Regions from separate parts of the Mesorhizobium bavaricum genome, predicted to be linked through region 2. Evidence: riboswitches for the same ligand, from Rfam matches in the RefSeq annotation. Region 2 holds a riboswitch; each other region holds the start of a gene.

What was found. A riboswitch is a leader RNA that binds a small molecule or an ion and turns the genes downstream of it on or off. The one in region 2 is predicted to bind thiamine pyrophosphate.
Region 1: another riboswitch for thiamine pyrophosphate. It lies ahead of thiC (phosphomethylpyrimidine synthase ThiC); the one in region 2 lies ahead of AC1RZR_RS16690 (YkoF family thiamine/hydroxymethylpyrimidine-binding protein).
Region 3: another riboswitch for thiamine pyrophosphate. It lies ahead of thiC (phosphomethylpyrimidine synthase ThiC); the one in region 2 lies ahead of AC1RZR_RS16690 (YkoF family thiamine/hydroxymethylpyrimidine-binding protein).

Annotation. Positions count from the first base shown of each region.
Region 1 covers NZ_JBXAYV010000001.1:510,640-517,754, reverse strand. The annotation lists gene thiO (glycine oxidase ThiO) at 1-650, opposite strand, end outside; gene thiC (phosphomethylpyrimidine synthase ThiC) at 647-2,476, opposite strand; TPP riboswitch at 2,580-2,696, opposite strand; gene queE (7-carboxy-7-deazaguanine synthase QueE) at 2,942-3,679, opposite strand; gene queD (6-carboxytetrahydropterin synthase QueD) at 3,676-4,032, opposite strand; gene queC (7-cyano-7-deazaguanine synthase QueC) at 4,032-4,730, opposite strand; gene AC1RZR_RS35190 (hypothetical protein) at 5,398-5,613, opposite strand; gene AC1RZR_RS35185 (hypothetical protein) at 5,545-5,715, shown strand; gene AC1RZR_RS35180 (phosphomannomutase) at 6,238-7,115, shown strand, end outside.
Region 2 covers NZ_CM165566.1:3,389,655-3,396,769, reverse strand. The annotation lists gene AC1RZR_RS16710 (tetratricopeptide repeat protein) at 1-1,398, shown strand, start outside; gene AC1RZR_RS16705 (ABC transporter substrate-binding protein) at 1,536-2,558, opposite strand; gene AC1RZR_RS16700 (ABC transporter ATP-binding protein) at 2,551-3,330, opposite strand; gene AC1RZR_RS16695 (ABC transporter permease) at 3,327-4,151, opposite strand; gene AC1RZR_RS16690 (YkoF family thiamine/hydroxymethylpyrimidine-binding protein) at 4,187-4,795, opposite strand; TPP riboswitch at 4,786-4,899, opposite strand; gene AC1RZR_RS16685 (LysR family transcriptional regulator) at 5,071-5,991, opposite strand; gene AC1RZR_RS16680 (SDR family oxidoreductase) at 6,139-6,876, shown strand; gene msrA (peptide-methionine (S)-S-oxide reductase MsrA) at 6,930-7,115, opposite strand, start outside.
Region 3 covers NZ_JBXAYV010000002.1:94,546-101,660, forward strand. The annotation lists gene AC1RZR_RS36680 (antitoxin Xre/MbcA/ParS-like domain-containing protein) at 1-18, opposite strand, end outside; gene AC1RZR_RS36685 (DUF2958 domain-containing protein) at 854-1,150, opposite strand; gene queC (7-cyano-7-deazaguanine synthase QueC) at 1,576-2,274, shown strand; gene queD (6-carboxytetrahydropterin synthase QueD) at 2,274-2,630, shown strand; gene queE (7-carboxy-7-deazaguanine synthase QueE) at 2,627-3,364, shown strand; TPP riboswitch at 3,622-3,738, shown strand; gene thiC (phosphomethylpyrimidine synthase ThiC) at 3,841-5,676, shown strand; gene thiO (glycine oxidase ThiO) at 5,673-6,671, shown strand; gene thiS (sulfur carrier protein ThiS) at 6,640-6,837, shown strand; gene AC1RZR_RS36720 (thiazole synthase) at 6,840-7,115, shown strand, end outside.

The DNA.
Region 1 (7,115 bases), on a different replicon from region 2:
AGATAGAGCGGCAAACGCGGATGAAGCAGCCGGACCGGGCGTGACAGCGAAATGTCCGGCGTGCGCAGGATCAGCATCTCGCCCCGAACGCCGCGCAGTCGGTCATCGACCGCGGCCATTCCCGTGCAGTCGATCTCGCGGTCGAATCCCGTCATGTGCCGGCCGTCCACTCCGAAGCGGAATTCGACGCCGCTTCCGGCGAGTTTTTCATGCAGCGCCGCCATTGCACGACGTGGGTCGAGATGGGCTTCACCCGGGAGGAACAGCCCGCGACGGAAGCGGCCGGCGAGATCGGGCTCCAGGAGCGCAATTTCGTCTTCGTCGACCCGCCGATGGCCCGAGGTGCGGCTTGCAAACCGGTCGAGTTCGCCTGCATCCCGCGGCATCGCCAAAACGAGCGTTCCGGCCCGCGTGACATGACCCGGCAGCACCGCATCCCACCAGTCGGCGGCATCGCGTCCGAGATCCAGCACCGGCTGTTCGGCGCTTTCGCGCTCGCACCAGGGCGCGAGCATGCCGCCGGCCATCCATGATGCGTTGCCGCCAAGGCAGTGCCGGGTCTCGGCGACGGTCACCGCCGCCCCGCGGGCGGCGAGTTCGAAGGCAGCAGAGAGGCCGGCGACGCCGGCCCCTTTGACCAGCACCCTCATGACGGCTCCGGCATCTTCGACAAAAGCGGTTCGCCGTCCACCGGCATATAAAGACTGCCGCCCTCGCGGTATTTCGCCGCCATCGCCGCCATGCCCTCTTTCTGCGCCTCGGCCCGGATGTCGTGGGAGATGCGCATCGAGCAGAATTTCGGCCCGCACATGGAGCAGAAATGCGCGACCTTGTGCGCCTCCTTCGGCAAGGTCTGGTCATGGAAGGAACGCGCGGTTTCGGGGTCGAGCGACAGGTTGAACTGGTCCTCCCAGCGGAACTCGAAGCGCGCGCGGGAAAGGGCATCATCCCTGACTTTCGCTGCCGGGTGGCCCTTCGCCAGGTCGGCGGCATGGGCAGCTATCCTGTAGGTGATGACGCCAATCTTGACATCGTTGCGATCGGGAAGGCCGAGATGCTCCTTGGGCGTGACGTAGCAGAGCATGGCCGTGCCGAACCACCCGATCATCGCCGCGCCGATACCTGAGGTGATGTGGTCATAGCCCGGCGCGATGTCGGTCGTCAGCGGCCCAAGCGTATAGAACGGCGCCTCGCCGCACACAGCGAGCTGCTTGTCCATGTTCTCCTTGATCTTGTGCATCGGCACGTGGCCGGGCCCCTCGATCATCACCTGGCAGTCCTTTGCCCAGGCGATCTTCGTCAGCTCGCCGAGCGTTTCCAACTCGGCGAATTGCGCCGCGTCGTTGGCATCGGCGATCGAGCCGGGACGAAGGCCGTCGCCGAGGGAAAAGGACACATCATAGGCACGGCAGATGTCGCAGATTTCCGCGAAATGCTCGTAAAGGAAGCTTTCCCGGTGATGGTGGAGGCACCATTTGGCCATGATAGAGCCGCCGCGCGAGACGATGCCAGTGACCCGGTCGACGGTCAGCGGGATGTAGTGCAGCCGCACGCCCGCATGGATGGTGAAATAGTCGACGCCTTGTTCGGCCTGTTCGATCAGCGTGTCGCGATAGACCTCCCAGGTCAGATCCTCGGCGACGCTGCCGACCTTCTCGAGCGCCTGGTAAAGCGGCACGGTGCCAATCGGCACCGGTGAATTGCGCACGATCCAGTCGCGGATGTTGTGAATGTTGCGGCCGGTCGACAGATCCATCACCGTATCGGCGCCCCAGCGGATCGCCCAGACCATTTTTTCGACCTCCTCGGCCATCGACGATGTGACCGCTGAATTGCCGATATTGGCGTTGATCTTCACCAGGAAATTGCGGCCGATGATCATCGGCTCGCTCTCGGGATGATTGATGTTTGCGGGAATGATCGCCCGTCCGCGCGCCACCTCCTCGCGCACGAATTCCGGCGTGACGAAATCAGGAAGCGCCGCGCCGAAGCTTTCGCCGTCGCGATGCAGCTTGCCGCACAGGCTCTCGCGTCCGAGGTTCTCGCGGATGGCGACGAACTCCATTTCGGGCGTGATGATGCCGGCACGCGCATAGGCGAGCTGTGTCACCGCCTTGCCGGCCTTGGCCCTGAGCGGCCGGTTGCGTAAGGGAAATTCCGGCGTCAGGCGCTCACCCGTGACAAATCCATTGTCTTCGGGCTGGACATGGCGGCCGTCATAGGCTTCGACATCGCCGCGCGCCGCGACCCATTCGTGGCGAAGCCGGGCAAGGCCCTTGTCGATGCTGGTTTCGACAGTCGGGTCGGTATAGGGGCCTGACGGATCGTAGACGGTGACAGGCGGCTCCCCGGCTGTCGGATGGACGGAGATTTCGCGCATCGGCACTTTGATGTGCGGATAGAGGACGCCAGACTTGTGGATCTTGCGTGAGGCGGGCAGTGGTCCCGTCGACACGGCGGGGGTGAGGGCATTCATCTTGAGGCTCCTTTGCTCGTGCATTGGAGACCCAGTTCTGTGCCGGAAGGATGAAAAGACGCTTTGGCCGCCTGCTCGAAACAGGACCTCGGGCGTAAACTCCCGCAAAGCGCTTGCACCGTCCCTACGCCAGTATGAACTGGATCAGGTTCAACGGGTCACTGCGCCGCGAAAGCCAGCAGTATCTCAGCCCCTTGCCGGGACTCCCCTGGTGAATGCTCCGAATTGAACGAGCCGGCGCTATCTTGTCAAGCGCATTCGGCCCGAGGCGGCGATCGGCGACCAATCAACCCTGGGGAAGCGCGCGCACGTACCGAGAGCAAGTCACGCCTGGAGGAGCGCGAAGCACCGGCGATAGGCGAGCCAGCATGCGGATTCGAAACCTTTTCCAGCACGGCATTTTCGGGCTTTCTTGGCCGACGTTGCTGCCGACAACTGGATGTCCGTCTACGTCATCGGCGTGGGCTAGACGCCCCGTTTGTTTCCCCAAAGCAGAACATGAAGTTGCGGCAGTACGCGCGCCTCGAACCACCTGTCACGGGTCACTTTTTCGACCAGCCATTCCATGCGTTTCATCACACCGGCCATGTCGATCAGCACGTCTTCGTTACCGGGACGCGGCGGCGTGTGATTGCCGGGCTGCAGATAGACGGGTAATTGCGGGTAGCGCGTCGCGGCGTCCTTGGCATAGGCATAGTCCTCATCGTCGAAGACGACGAGCTTGAGCGCCATCCGCGGCTTATCCTGCGCCGCCTCGACGCAGGTGTCGAACGCGGCCCAATCTGTCGTCATTTCGCTTGAGGGTGGCTTGGGGCTGAGCACCAGCACGTCCAGATCCGCGAACCATTCCTTAGGCACCGAGCCCTGGGTTTCCAATGCAAAGCGGTAGCCCTCACCATGCCCGCGGTCGATCAGCGGGCCAAGCGGCTGGATGGCCGGATTGCCGCCTGACAGCGACACCATCACGGGCTGACCGCCGGAAAGCGCAATGACCTTTTGCCAGACCGCGTCGGTTGACATCATCTCCCAATCATGGCGGAAGCGACTGTCCACCGCATGCAGGCTGTCGCACCAGGAACAGCGATAATCGCACCCGCCTGTTCTTACGAACACCGTGGGCAAGCCGATCAGCATGCCTTCGCCCTGAATGGTCGGCCCAAAAATCTCGCTCACGCGGATTCCGGGCTGCATTGCGTTAGTCATGGCCGGTATTCCGCCCAGGTTTTCGGCGTCTCGCTCACCCGCACGGCGGAGGTTTGTGGTAGCCGCACCTTGCACCAGTCGTGGAAGTGCCTGGCCAGACATTCCGCCGTGACACGGTCATGCCCTAGAACGTCGTTAAGATGCCGATGGTCGAACGTCCCGTCGATGTAGTGCTTGAGCGCCGCCAGGTCGTGGTAGTCGCGCACAAAGCCATGTTCGTTCAGTTCGCCACCTGAAAGCTCCACTACGACGATGTAGTTGTGGCCGTGTAGACGCGCGCACTGATGATCTGGTGGCAAGGAGGTGAGCTGATGCGAGGCCGAGAAGTGGAACTCTTTGGTAATGCGGAACATCACGCGCTCCTTGTCTGGATAGCGTGCAGCCAGAAGTCTGCATCCTCATAATCTGTCGGGTCGGTGATGTCGGCCAGATCGAATGCTTCGCGCCGTTCGACGCATGTCCCACAGCGACCGCAGTGACGTGCACCGCCCTTGTAGCAGGACCACGTCGCCTCGAACGGTGTGGCGTACTTTGCCCCCTCGCTGACGATGTCGGCCTTCGACATATTCACATAGGGAGCGTAAAGGCGGATATCGGCGTAGCCTGCGAGCGCATGGTTCTGCATCGTCTGAAAGGCGTCGATAAAAGCGGGTCGGCAATCGGGATAGATGAAATGATCTCCGCCATGGACGGCAGTGGCCACCGCATCGGCCTTCTGCGCGGCGGCAACCCCGAAGGCGATAGCCAGCATGATGGCGTTCCTGTTCGGCACCACCGTGATCCTCATGGAGTCTTCGGCATAGTGCCCGTCGGGCACGTCCACATCATCAGTCAGCGCCGAGCCGCTCAGGTTCCGGCCAACATCGCGGATATCGACGATCTGGTGCGGAACACCCAGCCGTTTGGCACAGATGGCGGCAAAGCCGAGTTCCTTTTTGTGCCTCTGGCCGTAATCGAACGAAAGCAGGCCAATGAGTTTCTGCTCGGTCGCCACCTTGTGAGCGAGCGAAACAGAGTCCAATCCGCCGGAGCAGATGACGAGGGCATTCATAGTTTGAGTCCTTGTTTTGACCGGGTAAGGCTGCGACCGGAGATTTCTCTGCGTTCCCACTACTCCACCGAGCCGGTTTTGTGAATGGGGTGGACGCGATTGAGCGCACGTACCTTGTTGTCAGGGTCCCCAAGATGACTTTGCACGCGACTTGTCGCGCATCTTCGACCGCTGGGGGGCTTAATCCGCCACTGCGTATGTAGGCGTATAGACGATGCAGAAATCACTGCCGTGGCGCAGCAGCATTCCCGACACACCTTCGGCTTGTCCGGTTTGCTCCAGAACTTGACGTCCCGAGTTCGGCGATAACGCAAGGGTCGACCGGCAGTCCCAGTGAAAGGCTTCTGCCGCGTGCTTTGCCGTTTTCTGGTCTGCGCATAGATCGCCTCGAGCCGCCCGCGCTTTGTCATTGGTCAGAGCGGGAAATTCCTTTCCGAGGGCGCGGCTCGATAGGGGCCACCATTCTGGTTAAGGAAACGGAAGAGCAGATCGATCAGCCGCTCAGGCGTGTCGATAAAGGCATTCACATGTTACCGGAATTGATCGTAGCGCTGCAGAAAAGCTGTTTCGTAGGGAAGGAACCGTTCGATCGTCCGCCGAACGCAGGCATAAAGAAATTCGGCGTGCGGGGTTGCATCGAAGTATCGGTAGAAATCCCCGGTGTCATTCAGCACCCGGACTTGAATTGCGGCGTCAGTTCCCCTTCGACCAATGGCAGAAGCGCTTCGAATAGCTCTCCAGCATACGCCTGTACTCGTCGATCTGGTCCAGGATCGCGGCCGATACGGGAACACCACTCCCGGCGATTGAAGCGGTGCATGGCAAGGACGTGGTGGATCAGGTAGCGGTGAATGCGGCCGTTTCCGTCCTCGAACTGATGGATGTAGACAAAGCCGAAGGCGAAGATTGCGGCGGCGACGACTGCATCAAGGTTTTGCGCTGGGCCTTGATCGAACGCAATTCCAGAACAACTTTCCTAGACTGAAGGCGTCGCAAGGCAAGACATTGTCGGCGCTGATCGTTGTCCCAGCTGATCCCAGCATCGGTTCCTGCTTCTTGGGTCTAGCGCCCTAGGCGACGCCATGGTCGGCGAGCGCTCTGGCTGACCTTAATCCAAATACCTAAGAATCACAGGTTCCATTGCGCTGATCGAGACGGCCTTCTAGCCCTATCCATGCCATGGATGCATTCCATCCAAACAACCAAGTTTACGGATCTGTCATGATGCTGCATAGCGAAATACCGGCAGGCACCGATCGATCACTCTACTGCCTCGATCATTAGATGAGCGCGCCAAAAGATTCCAATAGAAGGAGAACTGTGGATGCCCCTGTGCCAGTGGATGCCCTGCTGTTCGGCGGAACTCTGAGGGGTCCTTACGCCACACCGTGTTGTAGAGACCGCATATCTGAACAACAGGTGGCTGAGAGCGATGGCCCTTGCAATAGAAAGTACTAGCCCATTGCAACATGACCCCACCCTGCCTGTCCACTAGCAAAGCGAAATCATGAAATTCGGGTCAAGCGGCGTTCGAGGTTTGGCTTCGGAATTGGTCGGCAAGGCCAGCGGACTTTATGCCGAAGCTTTCGCTTGGCGTTTGATTTCCAGCCGGGTTCAGCCGAATAGTTCGGTCTTCATAGGCCGCGACCTACGTGACAGCAGTCAGGCGATAGCCAACAATTGCATGGCGGCGTTGGCCGCAAATGGTTTCCAGCCGATCGATTGCGGCACCATACCTACGCCTGCGCTGGCACTATATGCATGCAAACACGGCGCGGCGGCTCTTATGGTCACCGGGTCGCACATTCCAGCCGATCGCAATGGCATCAAATTCTATGGCCCGAATGGTGAAATCAGCAAGGCGGATGAGGCCGCGATTACGCGCTTTGTAGCCGAAAGATCAGTTGCGTATTGCTCACCAACGGCTTGTCTGGGAACGACGTGGCCTATGCACCGTGAAGAAGCGATCGCCTCGTATCGAGAGCGCGCCCATGATATGCTGGAGCCGGGCTCACTTTCCGGCATGAGACTTGGTGTCTATCAGCACAGTTCGGTCGCGGCGGAACTGTTGGTACAGGTTCTTCGATCGCTCGGTGCCAGCGTGGTCGCCGTCGGGAAAACCGGGACCTTCGTACCTGTCGATACCGAGGCCGTGGACGCAGCAACAATCGCGAAATTGAAGAAGTGGGTCCGCGAATTCGGTCTCGATGCCATCGTGTCGACCGATGCGGACGCTGATCGGCCTCTCATCGCTGATGAAAATGGCGATCTTCTTCGCGGCGACCTGGGTGGGCTTGCAACGGCTCTTTTCCTGAAGGCAGACACGATCGTGACGCCGGTGACCTCCAATTCGGGAATTTCGAAGGCCTTTGGTTTCGCGGTCCT
Region 2 (7,115 bases):
GACAAGGGGGAATTCTACGACAACCGCATGATCGCCTATTTCAACCGCGGCATCGCGTGGAATGACAAGCGCGACTATGACCGCGCAATCGCCGACTACGACCAGGCCGTCAGCCTCGACCCTAACGAGCCGGCGGCCTACTACAACAGAGGTACAGCGTGGTTCAACAAGGGCGATAGCGACCGCGCCATCATCGACTTCGATCAGGCAATCAACATCAATCCGCAATATACCAAAAGCTATCTCAATCGCGGAACGGCATGGTTCAAGAAGGGTGACGATAAACGCGCCATCGCCGATTTCGACAAGGCGATCAGCCTCGACCCGAGCGCCGCCGACGCCTTTTACAAGCGTGGCCTGGCACTGTTCCGCACAGACAAGGGCGACCGCGCCGTGCTCGATTTCAACCAGGCAATCGTACTCGATCCGAAATTTGCCAAGGCTTACACGGCTCGCGGCTATGCCTGGGCGCAAAAAGGCGACGATCAGCGCGCCATGACCGACTACAACACGGCGCTCGGCCTCGATCCGAAAAACAGCGAGGCCTACCTCGATCGGGGCCTTGTCTGGATGAACCGCGGCGACAATGAACGGGCCATCGACGATTTCCAGCAAGCCATCATCGCCAACCCGAACAACGGCAAGGCACACAACAACCTCGGTTTTATCTGGTCTCGAAAAGGCGACCTGGAGAGGAGCACGGCAGAATATGACGAGGCGATCCGCCTCGATCCGAAGGACGCCGCGCCTCACCTCAACCGCGGTATCAACCTGGCGGCCAAAGGCGACAGTGATGGCGCCATTGCCGATTTCGACCGGGCGATCGAAATCGACCCACGTTTCGCCAACGCCTATTTTGCCCGCGGCACGGTGTGGGCCGACAGAAACGACCATGGCCGGGCAATCGCCGACTATGACAAGGCGATCAGCCTTGATCCCAAAAGCGGCGCTTACTTCAATCGGGCCTTGGCCAAGACGATCGAAGGAGACCTCGTCGGCGCAGCCGCTGATTGCCGAAAAGCCATCGAGCTTGATCCGAAAAAAACCGGCGCATGCAGCACGCAGGCGACGGGCGCAGAATCCCCGGCTGCGCCCAAGGCGGCCAAGCCGGCCGAACCTGTCGTCTTTCCCGAACAGGATAATTCCGGCGTCGTAGCTTCGAGCATCCAGCGCGGGCTGGATCTGCAGATTCGAGGCAACGTCGGCGACGCCATCAGCGAATTCAGCCGGGCAATCGAGCGGGATCCCTACAACGCCGAAGCTTATTATGACCGCGCACTCGCCAAGGCGTCGCAGGGAAACTATGAGAGCGCCGCCGACGACTGCCGGCGCGCGATCGAACTTGATCCAAAACGCGCCGGCACCTGCCGTGAACAGGCACCCGGCGAGGACTTGTAACAGGTTTGGGGAGGGTTGCCTTGTCGCTGCAGGGCGAGCCGGGGCGAACATGTCAAAACCGCCCTGCTCTATTGGATCGCCAGCAACTGGGCTACCACCCGAGTTCCTGGTCTTCCCCTCAGGGGCAGATTGGTCACCTACCCCAGATAGGTATTGCTGAAATACCCCCCGAAATCCGGGCGTGATTTGGTCGGATTGCCGTCGGCATCGCGCAGAATGCCGGACGCGAAGAGGTAGTCGCCGATCGCGTCCATTCGCGCCGGATCCATGGTGCCGATGGCGCCGTTTTGGCTGCGCAGGTAATGGCCGTCGATCAGTGCCTTCAGCGAAGCCTCGATCAGTGCCGGATTGGTCAGCGCGTCCTTGTTGGCGGCGATCAGAATTGCGGCAGCCGCATCGGGATGGTCGACGGCGAACTGGTAGCCGCGCCGCGTCGCCTGGACGAAGGCGGCCGCAGGTTTGGGGTTTGCCTGGAGATAGGCTTCGCTCGAAGAGATCAGTGTCGTGTGCTCGTCAGGCACGCCATGGTCGGCATAGATGAAGCTGCGCTGCCTGACGCCCTTCAACTCGGCTTCGACACCTTCCCAGGTCGAGACCTCCAGCGTGAAATCGACCGAACCGTTGGCCAGCGCCTCATAGGCCGAAGTGCCGAGCGTCACCGTCTCGAATTTGCCCTTGCCACCATCGTGGCGGATGATGGTGCCGATCAGCGCGTTTTCCCAGGCACTGCCGAAGCCGCCATAGGTCAGGCCGTCAAGGTCTCTCGGGCTTTTGATCTCGCTGCGCGACGCGTTGAACACCAGCCGGCCGGTTTCGGATTGCACCACGGCATAGACCCCCTTCAGGTCAGCTCCGGCGGCTTTCTGGGTGAACAGGCTGATGGTGCCGTTGATGCCGAAATCGGCGACGCGGTTGGCAACGAGCGTGCCGGCCCCAGTATCGCTGTAGGGCAGGATGTCGACCTCGAGTCCGGCTTCGGAATAGAAGCCTTTGTCGCGGGCGACGAACAGCCCGATGTGGTTGGTGTTGACCGTCCAGTCTAGTGCGACGGTGACCTTTTGTACCGCCGATTGCGTTTGAGCCCGGCCCGCTCCGGCAATGAGTGGAACACCCGTGGCAAGGGTCAGCAACAAGGCTTGCCGGCGCGTCAAGTCAGTCATGATCGTATCCTTTGGATGGGTGTGGGTTGGGTCCGGGATTGAGGATGATGTCGAGAATCTCGGCTTCAAGCGTGCTTGCCTGCAGCGCGGCCACTCCGGTGGGATCGCGCGGCCGCGGCAGCGGCACCTTGATTTCGCGGACGATGCGGGCCGGGCGTGCCGACAACACATAGATTCGGTCGGACAGGAACACGGCTTCGCGCACATCGTGGGTGATCAGCAGCGCCGTCCAGCGGTGATGCCGCCACATCTGTTCCAGCCAGCGCTGCATGGCGGTGCGGGTCAGTGCGTCGAGCGCGCCGAACGGTTCGTCGAGCAACAGCATGTCGCGCTCCTGCACCACGGTGCGCAAAAGCGCCGCGCGCTGGCGCATGCCGCCCGACAGCTGCGCCGGAAAATGCCGCTCGAAGCCGGCAAGCCCGAATTCGGCAAACAGCGGCGCGACGCGCGCCCGCGCCGCCTTGCGCCTGACGCCTTGCACTTCGAGCCCGAGCGTCGTGTTGTCGAGGATGCGTCGCCACGGCATCAGCGCGTCACGCTGCGGCATGAATGCGAAATGCCTGCCGTAGTCGTCGAGCGGCGCGCCGTCGAAGAACATCTCGCCCTCGCCGTGCTGCGCGCCGGTCAGAAGCTGGAACAGCGTCGATTTGCCGGCGCCCGATGGACCAAGGATGGAGACGAATTCACCGGCGCCGACGCAGAGCGAAATGCCGGCAAGCACGTCGAGCCCGCCGAAGGCCTTGCGCACATGCCGCAGCTCGAGCCTGCTCATGGCCGCGGCCCCATGCCGGCGGGTTGCTTGCCGGCGGCCCGTTCCCAGGGCATGACAAGCCGCTGCAGCAGCACCGTCAACGCGAACAGGACAAGTGTCAGCGCAGCGCTGACACCGACGGCGGCCAGCACCAGATCGGGGCGGAAATTGTTCTTGGCGTTGAGCATGTAGATGCCCAGCCCCTTCGCCGCACCGGCATATTCAGCGAAGATGGCGCCGACCACGGCATAGGTGATGGATATCCTCAGGCCGGCGAAGAAATAGGGCAGCGCCGACGGCAGCCGCGCCAGCACGAAGACGCGCCAGCGCCCTGCCCCCATCGCGCGCAGCATCTGGCCGATCTCGGACTCCGTCGCCTCGTAGCCCTCGACCAGTGCCACTAGCATCGGAAAGAAGGTGACCAGCGCCACCAGCATGATCTTGGGCGTCAGCCCGAAGCCGAACCACAGCACCACCAGCGGCGCGATCGCCACCAGCGGCAAGGTTTGGCTGACGATGAAAACGGGAAACAGCGCACGCCGCAGCGGCTGGAAGAAATCGACCAGCATCGACAGCGCAAAAGCAGCGCCGAGTGAAAAGGCAAAGCCGATCAGCGTGGCGCGAATGGTGGGAATGGCATTGTCGACCAGCACCTCGCGATTGAGCACCGCCTGCTCGAACACGCGCGACGGCGCCGGCAGCGTCGTCGGCTTGATGCCGGAACACGTGGCGTAGAGCTGCCACGCCAGAAGCAGCAGCCCGACCGAGATCACGGCTGGTGCTGTCTTGACAACAAGGCTCGCGATCGGGCGCGAAGCGACTGATGGTGAGGCCACGGACATAACCTTTGACGAGGTCGCGCGAAAGCGCGGCTGGCTCAGACGGCCGACGGGCTGTTGGCCGAGACCGTGACGTCGAGGGTTACGTGGCCGGCGCCGGGCCCGAAGCGGCAAAAGGCCTCGTCGAGCGCCGAAAAGATCGCGCCGGCATCCCCGCGCAATTTCGTGCAGAAATGCTTCGAGCGCTCATAGACGCCGGACTGCTTGAGAAAATCGATGCAGCCGTAGATCTCGTCCATGTGGTCGTCGGTGCCCATCACATAGAGCGAGAACTGCGCTGCCGCCGGCTGGCCGGTGGCGGCCGCGCCGCGCACCGCCGCGATTGCCGCGTCCTTGCGCGGGCCGAGTGGCCTGGCAGGTCCGCCAAGCGCATCGGAGCTGCAGATCGGATCATCCGGCTCGCCGGGGCAGCCGCGCGAGATGGTGGCCGACAGCACGCAATGTTTGCCGCTGCGTGCCGCCGCCACGAACAGGTCCCGGATCGCCGGAAACAGCACTTCGGGCGGCCCGACCAACAAGGTCGAGATGTCGTCGGTCTCGATCCTGAGCCGGTCGCGGTAGGGATCGAGCGCGCCCAGCGCGCCAAGGATGACACCGACGAAATCGTCGGCCATGGGATATAGGGAAATCTGTGCGCCTGAAAACATCGCCCGCCTCGCTCCGCTGGTATTACCCAGATCAGCTTCTAGGGTCTGTGGGCTTGCCGCCCCCGTCTCAGCCCCGACCGTACGGAGCACCCCTGTGGATGCGCGGGTTAAAGCACCATTCGAGCTGAAGCGAAAGCCGTTTTTTCGGTGCTCTGCGCCAAAAGCATTGCGCCAGGCCCAGGCCCTGAGCGCAAACCGTCGGTGCTGCCGGACCGGAGTTTGTCGGCAACCTTCGCTGCCGCAACCGAAACCCGGGCCGTTCGAGCGACAAACGCTCAACCAGCTGGCAGCGTCTGGCGGCCGGCATGCGCATGGCGCATGAAATCGACGAAGGCGCGCACGGCCGGTGGTGTATGACGCTGCTTCTGATAGCAGAGGAACCAGCCGGGAAAGGTCGCGCACCAATCATCCAGCAGCGACACCAGTTGGCCGGCATCGATCAGCGGGCGCACGAGGTCTTCCGCCCAGAAGGCGATGCCGACACCCTGCACAGCGGCGGCAATCGCCATGTCGCGGCTGGAGACGACAAGCGGGCCGTTGACCGCGACCGAGAACCACTGGCCATCCCTGGCGAATTCCCAGGGATAGAGGCCAGCACTGCCCGGCCGGCGCCAATTGATGCAGCGGTGCTGGAGCAGATCGACCGGTGCCGACGGCGATCCGCAACGGGCGATGTAGTCCGGCGAGGCCACGGCGAGCTGGCGCAGCGTGCCGCCAAGCGCCACGGCGACCATGTCGGCTTCGAGAAATTCGCCTAGCCTGGCGCCGACGTCATAGCCGGCCTCGACAATATCGATGGCCGCATCGTCGATCGTCACATCGAGCACGATGTCCGGCCATGCCTGGTGAAAACGGCCGAGCACCGGCTCCAGATAGGTGGCGGCGGCAACGCTTGGCATATGGACGCGCAAGATGCCGGCCGGCGTGTCGCGCAAGGCGGTCGCATCGCCGACCGCCGCCTCCATCTCGGCCATGGCCGGCGCGAAGCGCGCATGCAGGCGCGCGCCGGCTTCAGTCAGCGAGAGGCTGCGGGTCGTGCGGTTGAGCAGGCGCAGGCCAAGCCGCGCTTCGAGCTGACGGATCGTCTGGCTGAGCGTCGACGCCGACATCCGGAGATCTTCAGCCGCACGGGCGAAGCTGCCATGCGCGACGACAGCGGCAAAGGCCTTCAGTTCCGCATACTCGCTACCGCGCATTATACCGGATTCTCCAATGAGTATGATGATATTCTATCATATTCTCCGTAGGGCGTCTGCAGTCCAGATTGAGGATATGGCTCCAACGTGCCGAGCAGGATCGGCACCGAATGCCTTTGAATCTCCTTCTGAGCAGGAGCAACGAACATGCGGAAACTCAATGGAAAAATCGTCCTGGTAACCGGCGCCTCCTCGGGCATTGGCGCGGCAACCGCGCTGGCGCTGGCGGCGCAAGGCGCGATCGTCGCCATCGCGGCGCGGCGCCGGCAGCGGCTCGACGATCTGGCCACACGCATCCGCGACAACGGCGGCGAAGCCTTGGCCATCGAGGCCGACATCACCGATGAATCCCAGGCAGCCGCCATGGTCCGGCGCGTGTTGGAAGACTATGGCCGGCTGGACATGCTGTTCAATGTTGCCGGTGTCGGCGTCGCCGCCCCGTTCCAGAACACCACCACCGGCGAATACCGGGAAATGGTCGATATCAACATTCTGGGTCTGCTCTACGCGATCAACGCGGCGCTGCCGGCGATGAAACGGCAGGGATCGGGGCACATCGTCATCGTCTCGTCCGGCACCGGCCGCTACATCCATCCATCGGTGGTCTATTCCGGCACCAAGCATGCGGCCAGCGCCATGGCGGAATCGCTGCGCCGCGAAATCGGCAAGGACGGTATCCGCGTCACAGTGATCGAACCCGGCGCGGTCAGAACCGAATTCACCGCCAACATGCGCGACGATGTGCGGATGGCGGTCGAGCAAAGATTGGGCGACATGGAGCAGTTGGAGAGCGAGGACATCGCCGCCGCCATGCTCTACGCGGTCTCGCAGCCGCCAAGGGTCAACGTCAACATCCTGACGCTCTATCCGACGCAGCAGGCTTGATCTGCGGCAATCGGCAAGGCGTGGATCGGGGCCTGGCCCCGATCCTGTGAACCCTACGAAACCGCCTTCTCGCGAACCGGCAGCTTCCAGCCCGGCCGGACGAAGTGGCAGGTGTAGCCGCTGGGATATTTCTCCAGATAGTCCTGATGCTCGGGCTCGGCTTCCCAGAAGTCGCCGACCGGTGCGACCTCGGTGACGACCTTGCCCGGCCACAGGCCGGAGGCGTCGACATCGGCGAT
Region 3 (7,115 bases), on a different replicon from region 2:
CATATCTGGCTTTCTCATTGGCTTCCCTCGGCAAGCCGCCGAAAGAGCGTTGAAGACATGAAGTTTGGAGGACGGCGATGTGTTGCGTTTTCGTATGCTCGCGACCTAGCAGCCGCTTGGGGCTTCAACTTGTGCCTCTCAATAAAAAAGGGAAAAACATCGATGGACGACCGTCTTGCCCCACGATCGAAACAGACGCACATCGCAGTGCATCCTTCACAGTGTGACGCTATCCGCGACGCTCATTTGTGCAAGTGTAAAGTTTAACTTGCCAGCGTTATATAATTAGACGTTGCTTTTATGCAACTACTTTCCAAGTGTTACTTGGACAAATCGAACGTATTGCACATTTAGACAAACTGTACAGTTCAACTGCGACTGTAATGTTCACATTTACCGGCGGTATACACGCTTCACCGTTGCAGCATCGCATTGGCCAGGTGCACGGCACCTCCTTCATGAAAGGTTGAAAGCCCGTCCTCGGGCGTTTCACTTACGTCGATCCACTCATAAGGGCTTCCCGGCCGGGTTTATCCGGAGCCTCTGCAGCCGAAGGACCGGGCGCCGCGTTCTCGTCACTACCGATTAGCAAGCCCCCGTGCCGTATCGAGATCGGAAGGTGAGCTGTTGTATTTCGCTCATTGTATGCACCCGAGGATATCTCTAAAGGCCGCATGGATGTTTGTCCCGCTAGCTGCAAGTATGCGCGAAGTGGTGTTCAGTTCGCCAATATAATATTCCGGACGACACCATCGCGTTTTCAGATGGCCGCGTCCCATGAGGAACTGCCGCTGCTTCGACGCTCGCAAGGACGTCGGGAATGAAGCACTACGCCGCGTCGCGAGAACGACGCTCACCGTTGCCTCGTAAGTTGGTTCATGGGATGTACAGCGAGGTTGGGAGGGTACGACGCCGGCTGAAGGTCCGCGACGCTGTTCAAGCTCCGCAAGGCTGACGTTGCCCAATTCCGGATACGGAAAACAGAGATCGCAAAGCTCAACAGCGTGTCGCTGTCGGCGCTGAGTTCGGTCAGAAGCCAGTTCGCCGCCCCGGGCGGATCGAATAATTTCACGACCGGGATATGGGCGGTTTCGGTGTCGGCTGCGCCATTGGCGAGAAGCCGTAAACGGAGTTCGTCGGTGATCAGCATGGATGTGTTGCATTTGATTACTGGCGCAACGGGCTGAAAAACCTCGAAACCAGCGAACGAAACAGGCGTTTCGCGATAGGCCGAACTCCTACACGCGTTTCCGCAATGCATTTAGGCGCTTGTAATCCTCGATGATATCGGCAGAGAAATGAGCGAGCTGAACGGCATCGCCCCAATCCGGGACGTGATATTGGCTGATTTCTCTATCGTCTATCCGCCTATACGCCTATACGCAGTGCCGGCCCCAGCCGCCAGCCGTCGAAGATGCGACTAATCGCGTGCAAGCCATGTTGGGTGCCCTGACACCAAGGTACGTGCGCCTCAGTCGCGTCCACCCCCATTCACAAAACCGGCTCCGTGGAGTACGGGGAACGCAGAGAAATCTCCGGTCGCAGCCTTACCCGGTCAAAACAAGGACTCAAACCATGAATGCCCTCGTCATCTGCTCCGGCGGATTGGACTCTGTTTCGCTCGCTCACAAGGTGGCGACCGAGCAGAAACTCATTGGCCTGCTTTCGTTCGATTACGGCCAGAGGCACAAAAAGGAACTCGGCTTCGCCTTTATCTGCGCCAAGCGGCTGGGTGTTCCGCACCAGATCGTCGATATCCGCGATGTCGGCCGGAACCTGAGCGGCTCGGCGCTGACCGATGATGTGGACGTGCCCGACGGGCACTATGCCGAAGACTCCATGAGGATCACGGTGGTGCCGAACAGGAACGCCATCATGCTGGCTATCGCGTTCGCGGTTGCCGCCGCGCAGAAGGCCGATGCGGTGGCCACTGCCGTCCACGGCGGAGATCATTTCATCTATCCCGATTGCCGGCCCGCTTTTATCGACGCGTTTCAGACGATGCAGAACCATGCGCTCGCAGGCTATGCCGATATCCGCCTTTACGCTCCCTATGTGAATATGTCGAAGGCCGACATCGTCAGCGAGGGGGCAAAGTACGCCACACCGTTCGAGGCGACGTGGTCCTGCTACAAGGGCGGCGCACGTCATTGCGGTCGCTGTGGGACATGCGTCGATCGGCGCGAAGCATTCGATCTGGCCGGCATTGCCGACCCGACAGATTATGAGGACGCGGACTTCTGGCTGCACGCTATCCAGACAAGGAGCGCGTGATGTTCCGCATTACCAAAGAGTTCCACTTCTCGGCCTCGCATCAGCTCACCTCCTTGCCACCAGATCATCAGTGCGCGCGTCTACACGGCCACAACTACATCGTCGTGGTGGAGCTTTCAGGTGGCGAACTGAACGAACATGGCTTTGTGCGCGACTACCACGACCTGGCGGCGCTCAAACACTACATCGATGGGACGTTCGACCATCGGCATCTTAACGACGTTCTGGGGCATGACCGTGTCACAGCGGAATGTCTGGCCAGGCACTTCTACGACTGGTGCAAGGTGCGGCTACCACAAACCTCCGCCGTGCGGGTGAGCGAGACGCCGAAAACCTGGGCGGAATACCGGCCATGACTTGCGCGTTGCATCCCGGAATCCGCGTCAGCGAGATTTTTGGGCCGACCATTCAGGGTGAAGGTATGCTGATCGGCTTGCCCACGGTGTTCGTAAGAACGGGCGGGTGCGATTATCGCTGTTCCTGGTGCGACAGCCTGCATGCGGTGGACAGTCGCTTCCGCCATGATTGGGAGATGATGTCAACCGATGCGGTCTGGCAAAAGGTCATTGCGCTTTCCCGCGGTCAGCCCGTGATGGTGTCGCTATCGGGCGGCAATCCGGCCATCCAGCCGCTTGGACCGCTAATCGACCGCGGGCATGGTGAGGGCTACCGCTTTGCATTGGAAACCCAAGGCTCGGTGTCCAAGCAATGGTTCGCGGATCTCGACGTGCTGGTGCTCAGCCCCAAGCCGCCCTCAAGCGAAATGACGACGGATTGGGCCGCGTTCGACGCCTGCGTCGAGGCGGCGCAGGATAAGCCGCAGATGACGCTCAAGCTCGTCGTCTTCGACGATGATGACTATGCCTATGCCAAAGACGCCGCGGCGCGCTACCCGCGATTACCCGTCTATCTCCAGCCTGGCAATCACACGCCGCCGCGTCCCGGTAACGAAGACGTGCTGATCGACATGGCCGGTGTGATGAAACGCATGGAATGGCTGGTCGAAAAAGTGACCCGTGACAGGTGGTTCGAGGCGCGTGTACTGCCGCAGCTTCATGTTCTGCTCTGGGGAAACAAACGGGGCGTCTAGCCCACGCCGATGACGTAGACGGACATCCAGTTGTCGGCAGCAACGTCGGCCAAGAAAGCCCGAAAATGCCGTGCTGGAAAAGGTTTCGAATCCGCATGCTGGCTCGCCTATCGCCGGTGCTTCGCGCTCCTCCAGGCGTGACTTGCTCTCGGTACGTGCGCGCGCTTCCCCAGGGTTGATTGGTCGCCGATCGCCGCCTCGGGCCAAGCCTCCGGCCGAATGCGCTTGACAAGATAGCGCCGGCTCGTTCAATTCGGAGCATTCACCAGGGGAGTCCCGGCAAGGGGCTGAGATACTGCTGGCTTTCGCGGCGCAGTGACCCGTTGAACCTGATCCAGTTCATACTGGCGTAGGGACGGTGCAAGCGCTTGCGGGAGTTTACGCCCGAGGTCCTGTTTCGGCAGGTCGAGCAAAGCGTCTTTTCATCCTTCCGGCACAGAACTGGGTCTCCAATGCACGAGCAAAGGAGCCTCAAGATGAATGCCCTCACCCCCGCCGTGTCGACGGGACCACTGCCCGCCTCACGCAAGATCCACAAGTCTGGCGTCCTCTATCCGCACATCAAAGTGCCGATGCGCGAAATCTCCGTCCATCCGACAGCCGGGGAGCCGCCTGTCACCGTCTACGATCCGTCAGGCCCCTATACCGACCCGACTGTCGAAACCAGCATCGACAAGGGCCTTGCCCGGCTTCGCCACGAATGGGTCGCGGCGCGCGGCGATGTCGAAGCCTATGACGGCCGCCATGTCCAGCCCGAAGACAATGGATTTGTCACGGGTGAGCGCCTGACGCCGGAATTTCCCTTACGCAACCGGCCGCTCAGGGCCAAGGCCGGCAAGGCGGTGACACAGCTCGCCTATGCGCGTGCCGGCATCATCACGCCCGAAATGGAGTTCGTCGCCATCCGCGAGAACCTCGGACGCGAGAGCCTGTGCGGCAAGCTGCATCGCGACGGCGAAAGCTTCGGCGCGGCGCTTCCTGATTTCGTCACGCCGGAATTCGTGCGCGAGGAGGTGGCGCGCGGACGGGCGATCATTCCCGCAAACATCAATCATCCCGAGAGCGAGCCGATGATCATCGGCCGCAATTTCCTGGTGAAGATCAACGCCAATATCGGCAATTCAGCGGTCACATCGTCGATGGCCGAGGAGGTCGAAAAAATGGTCTGGGCGATCCGCTGGGGCGCCGATACGGTGATGGATCTGTCGACCGGCCGCAACATTCACAACATCCGCGACTGGATCGTGCGCAATTCACCGGTGCCGATTGGCACCGTGCCGCTTTACCAGGCGCTCGAGAAGGTCGGCAGCGTCGCCGAGGATCTGACCTGGGAGGTCTATCGCGACACGCTGATCGAACAGGCCGAACAAGGCGTCGACTATTTCACCATCCATGCGGGCGTGCGGCTGCACTACATCCCGCTGACCGTCGACCGGGTCACTGGCATCGTCTCGCGCGGCGGCTCTATCATGGCCAAATGGTGCCTCCACCATCACCGGGAAAGCTTCCTTTACGAGCATTTCGCGGAAATCTGCGACATCTGCCGTGCCTATGATGTGTCCTTTTCCCTCGGCGACGGCCTTCGTCCCGGCTCGATCGCCGATGCCAACGACGCGGCGCAATTCGCCGAGTTGGAAACGCTCGGCGAGCTGACGAAGATCGCCTGGGCAAAGGACTGCCAGGTGATGATCGAGGGGCCCGGCCACGTGCCGATGCACAAGATCAAGGAGAACATGGACAAGCAGCTCGCTGTGTGCGGCGAGGCGCCGTTCTATACGCTTGGGCCGCTGACGACCGACATCGCGCCGGGCTATGACCACATCACCTCAGGTATCGGCGCGGCGATGATCGGGTGGTTCGGCACGGCCATGCTCTGCTACGTCACGCCCAAGGAGCATCTCGGCCTTCCCGATCGCAACGACGTCAAGATTGGCGTGATCACCTACAAGATCGCCGCCCATGCCGCCGACCTGGCGAAGGGCCATCCGGCCGCGAAAGTCAGGGATGATGCCCTTTCCCGCGCGCGCTTCGAGTTCCGCTGGGAGGACCAGTTCAACCTGTCTCTCGACCCCGAAACCGCGCGGTCCTTCCACGACCAGACCTTGCCTAAGGAGGCGCACAAGCTGGCGCATTTCTGCTCGATGTGCGGGCCGAAATTCTGTTCCATGCGTATCTCTCACGACATCCGCGCCGAGGCACAGAAAGAGGGCATGGCGGCAATGGCCGCGAAATACCGCGAGGGCGGCGATCTCTACCTGCCGGTAGACGAGACCGACGCACCGCTCATGCCAGAGGCGCCGGAACCGTCATGAGGGTGTTGATCAAAGGGGCCGGCGTCGCCGGCCTCACCGCCGCCTTCGAGCTCGCCGCCCGCGGCGCGACAGTCACAGTCGCCGAGACCCGGCATGGCATCGGTGGCAACGCATCGTGGTTCGCCGGCGGCATGCTGGCGCCATGGTGCGAGCGTGAAAGCGCTGAGCAGCCGGTGTTGGACCTGGGCCGCGACGCTGCCAACTGGTGGAACGAGGTACTGCCCGGCCAGGTGACACGGGCCGGAACACTGGTTGTTGCTGCACCGCGCGATGCGGGCGAGCTTGACCGGTTCGCCAGCCGCACGTCCGGCCATCGGCGTGTCGATGAAGATGAGATTGCGCTCCTGGAACCCGACCTCGCCGGCCGCTTCCGGCGCGGACTGTTATTCCCCGATGAGGCTCATCTCGACCCGCGCCACGCGATGGGGGCACTTCATGACAGGCTCGCTGCCATGGGTGTCGAATTCCGCTTCGGCGCCGATGCCCGGCACATTTCCGGTTTCGATCGCCGGATCGACTGCACGGGGATGGCGGCAGAAGACGACGGCCTGCGCGGCGTTCGCGGCGAGATGCTGATCCTGCGCACGCCGGACATTTCGCTGTCACGCCCGGTCCGGCTGCTTCATCCGCGCTTTCCGCTCTACGTGGTGCCGCGTACCGATCACCGTTTCATGGTTGGCGCGACGATGATCGAAAGCCAGTCCACAGGACCGGTCACGGCGCGTTCGATGATGGAGCTTTTGGGCGCGGCCTATGCTCTCCATCCGGCCTTCGGCGAGGCTGGCATCATTGAGACCGGCGCCGGCGTCCGTCCGGCCTTTCCCGACAACCTGCCGCGTGTCGAGGCATGTGGAAGCACCGTCGCGATCAACGGGCTCTATCGCCATGGTTTTCTTCTCGCCCCCGCCATGGCGCGCCAGGCGGCCGACCTGGTTTTCAATCAAGGAACCAAGGAGCTTGCGCATGAAACTGATGGTCAACGGCGAAGTGCATGAGGTTGCCGCCACCACACTGGCCGAGCTGCTTGCCGCGCTCGACTATGAGGGCGATTGGCTGGCAACGGCCGTCAACAACGATCTCGTGCACAAAGCCAACCGCGCGGAATTCCAGTTGAGCGACGGCGACCGGATCGAAATCCTCTCACCCATGCAGGGCGGTTGACCATGTTCGATCTCCTTGGAACGACGCTCCCTTCCCACCTGCTTCTCGGTACCGCTCAATATCCTTCGCCGGCCATCCTTGCCGATGCGGTCAAGGCGTCGGGCACGTCGGTGATGACCGTCTCGTTGCGGCGTGAGATGGCGGGCGGTAGGGCCGGCGAACAATTCTGGTCGTTGATCCGCTCGCTCGGCGTCAGAATCCTGCCCAACACTGCTGGCTGTCACTCCGTCAAGGAAGCGGTCACGACCGCGAAAATGGCGCGCGAGGTCTTCGGCACC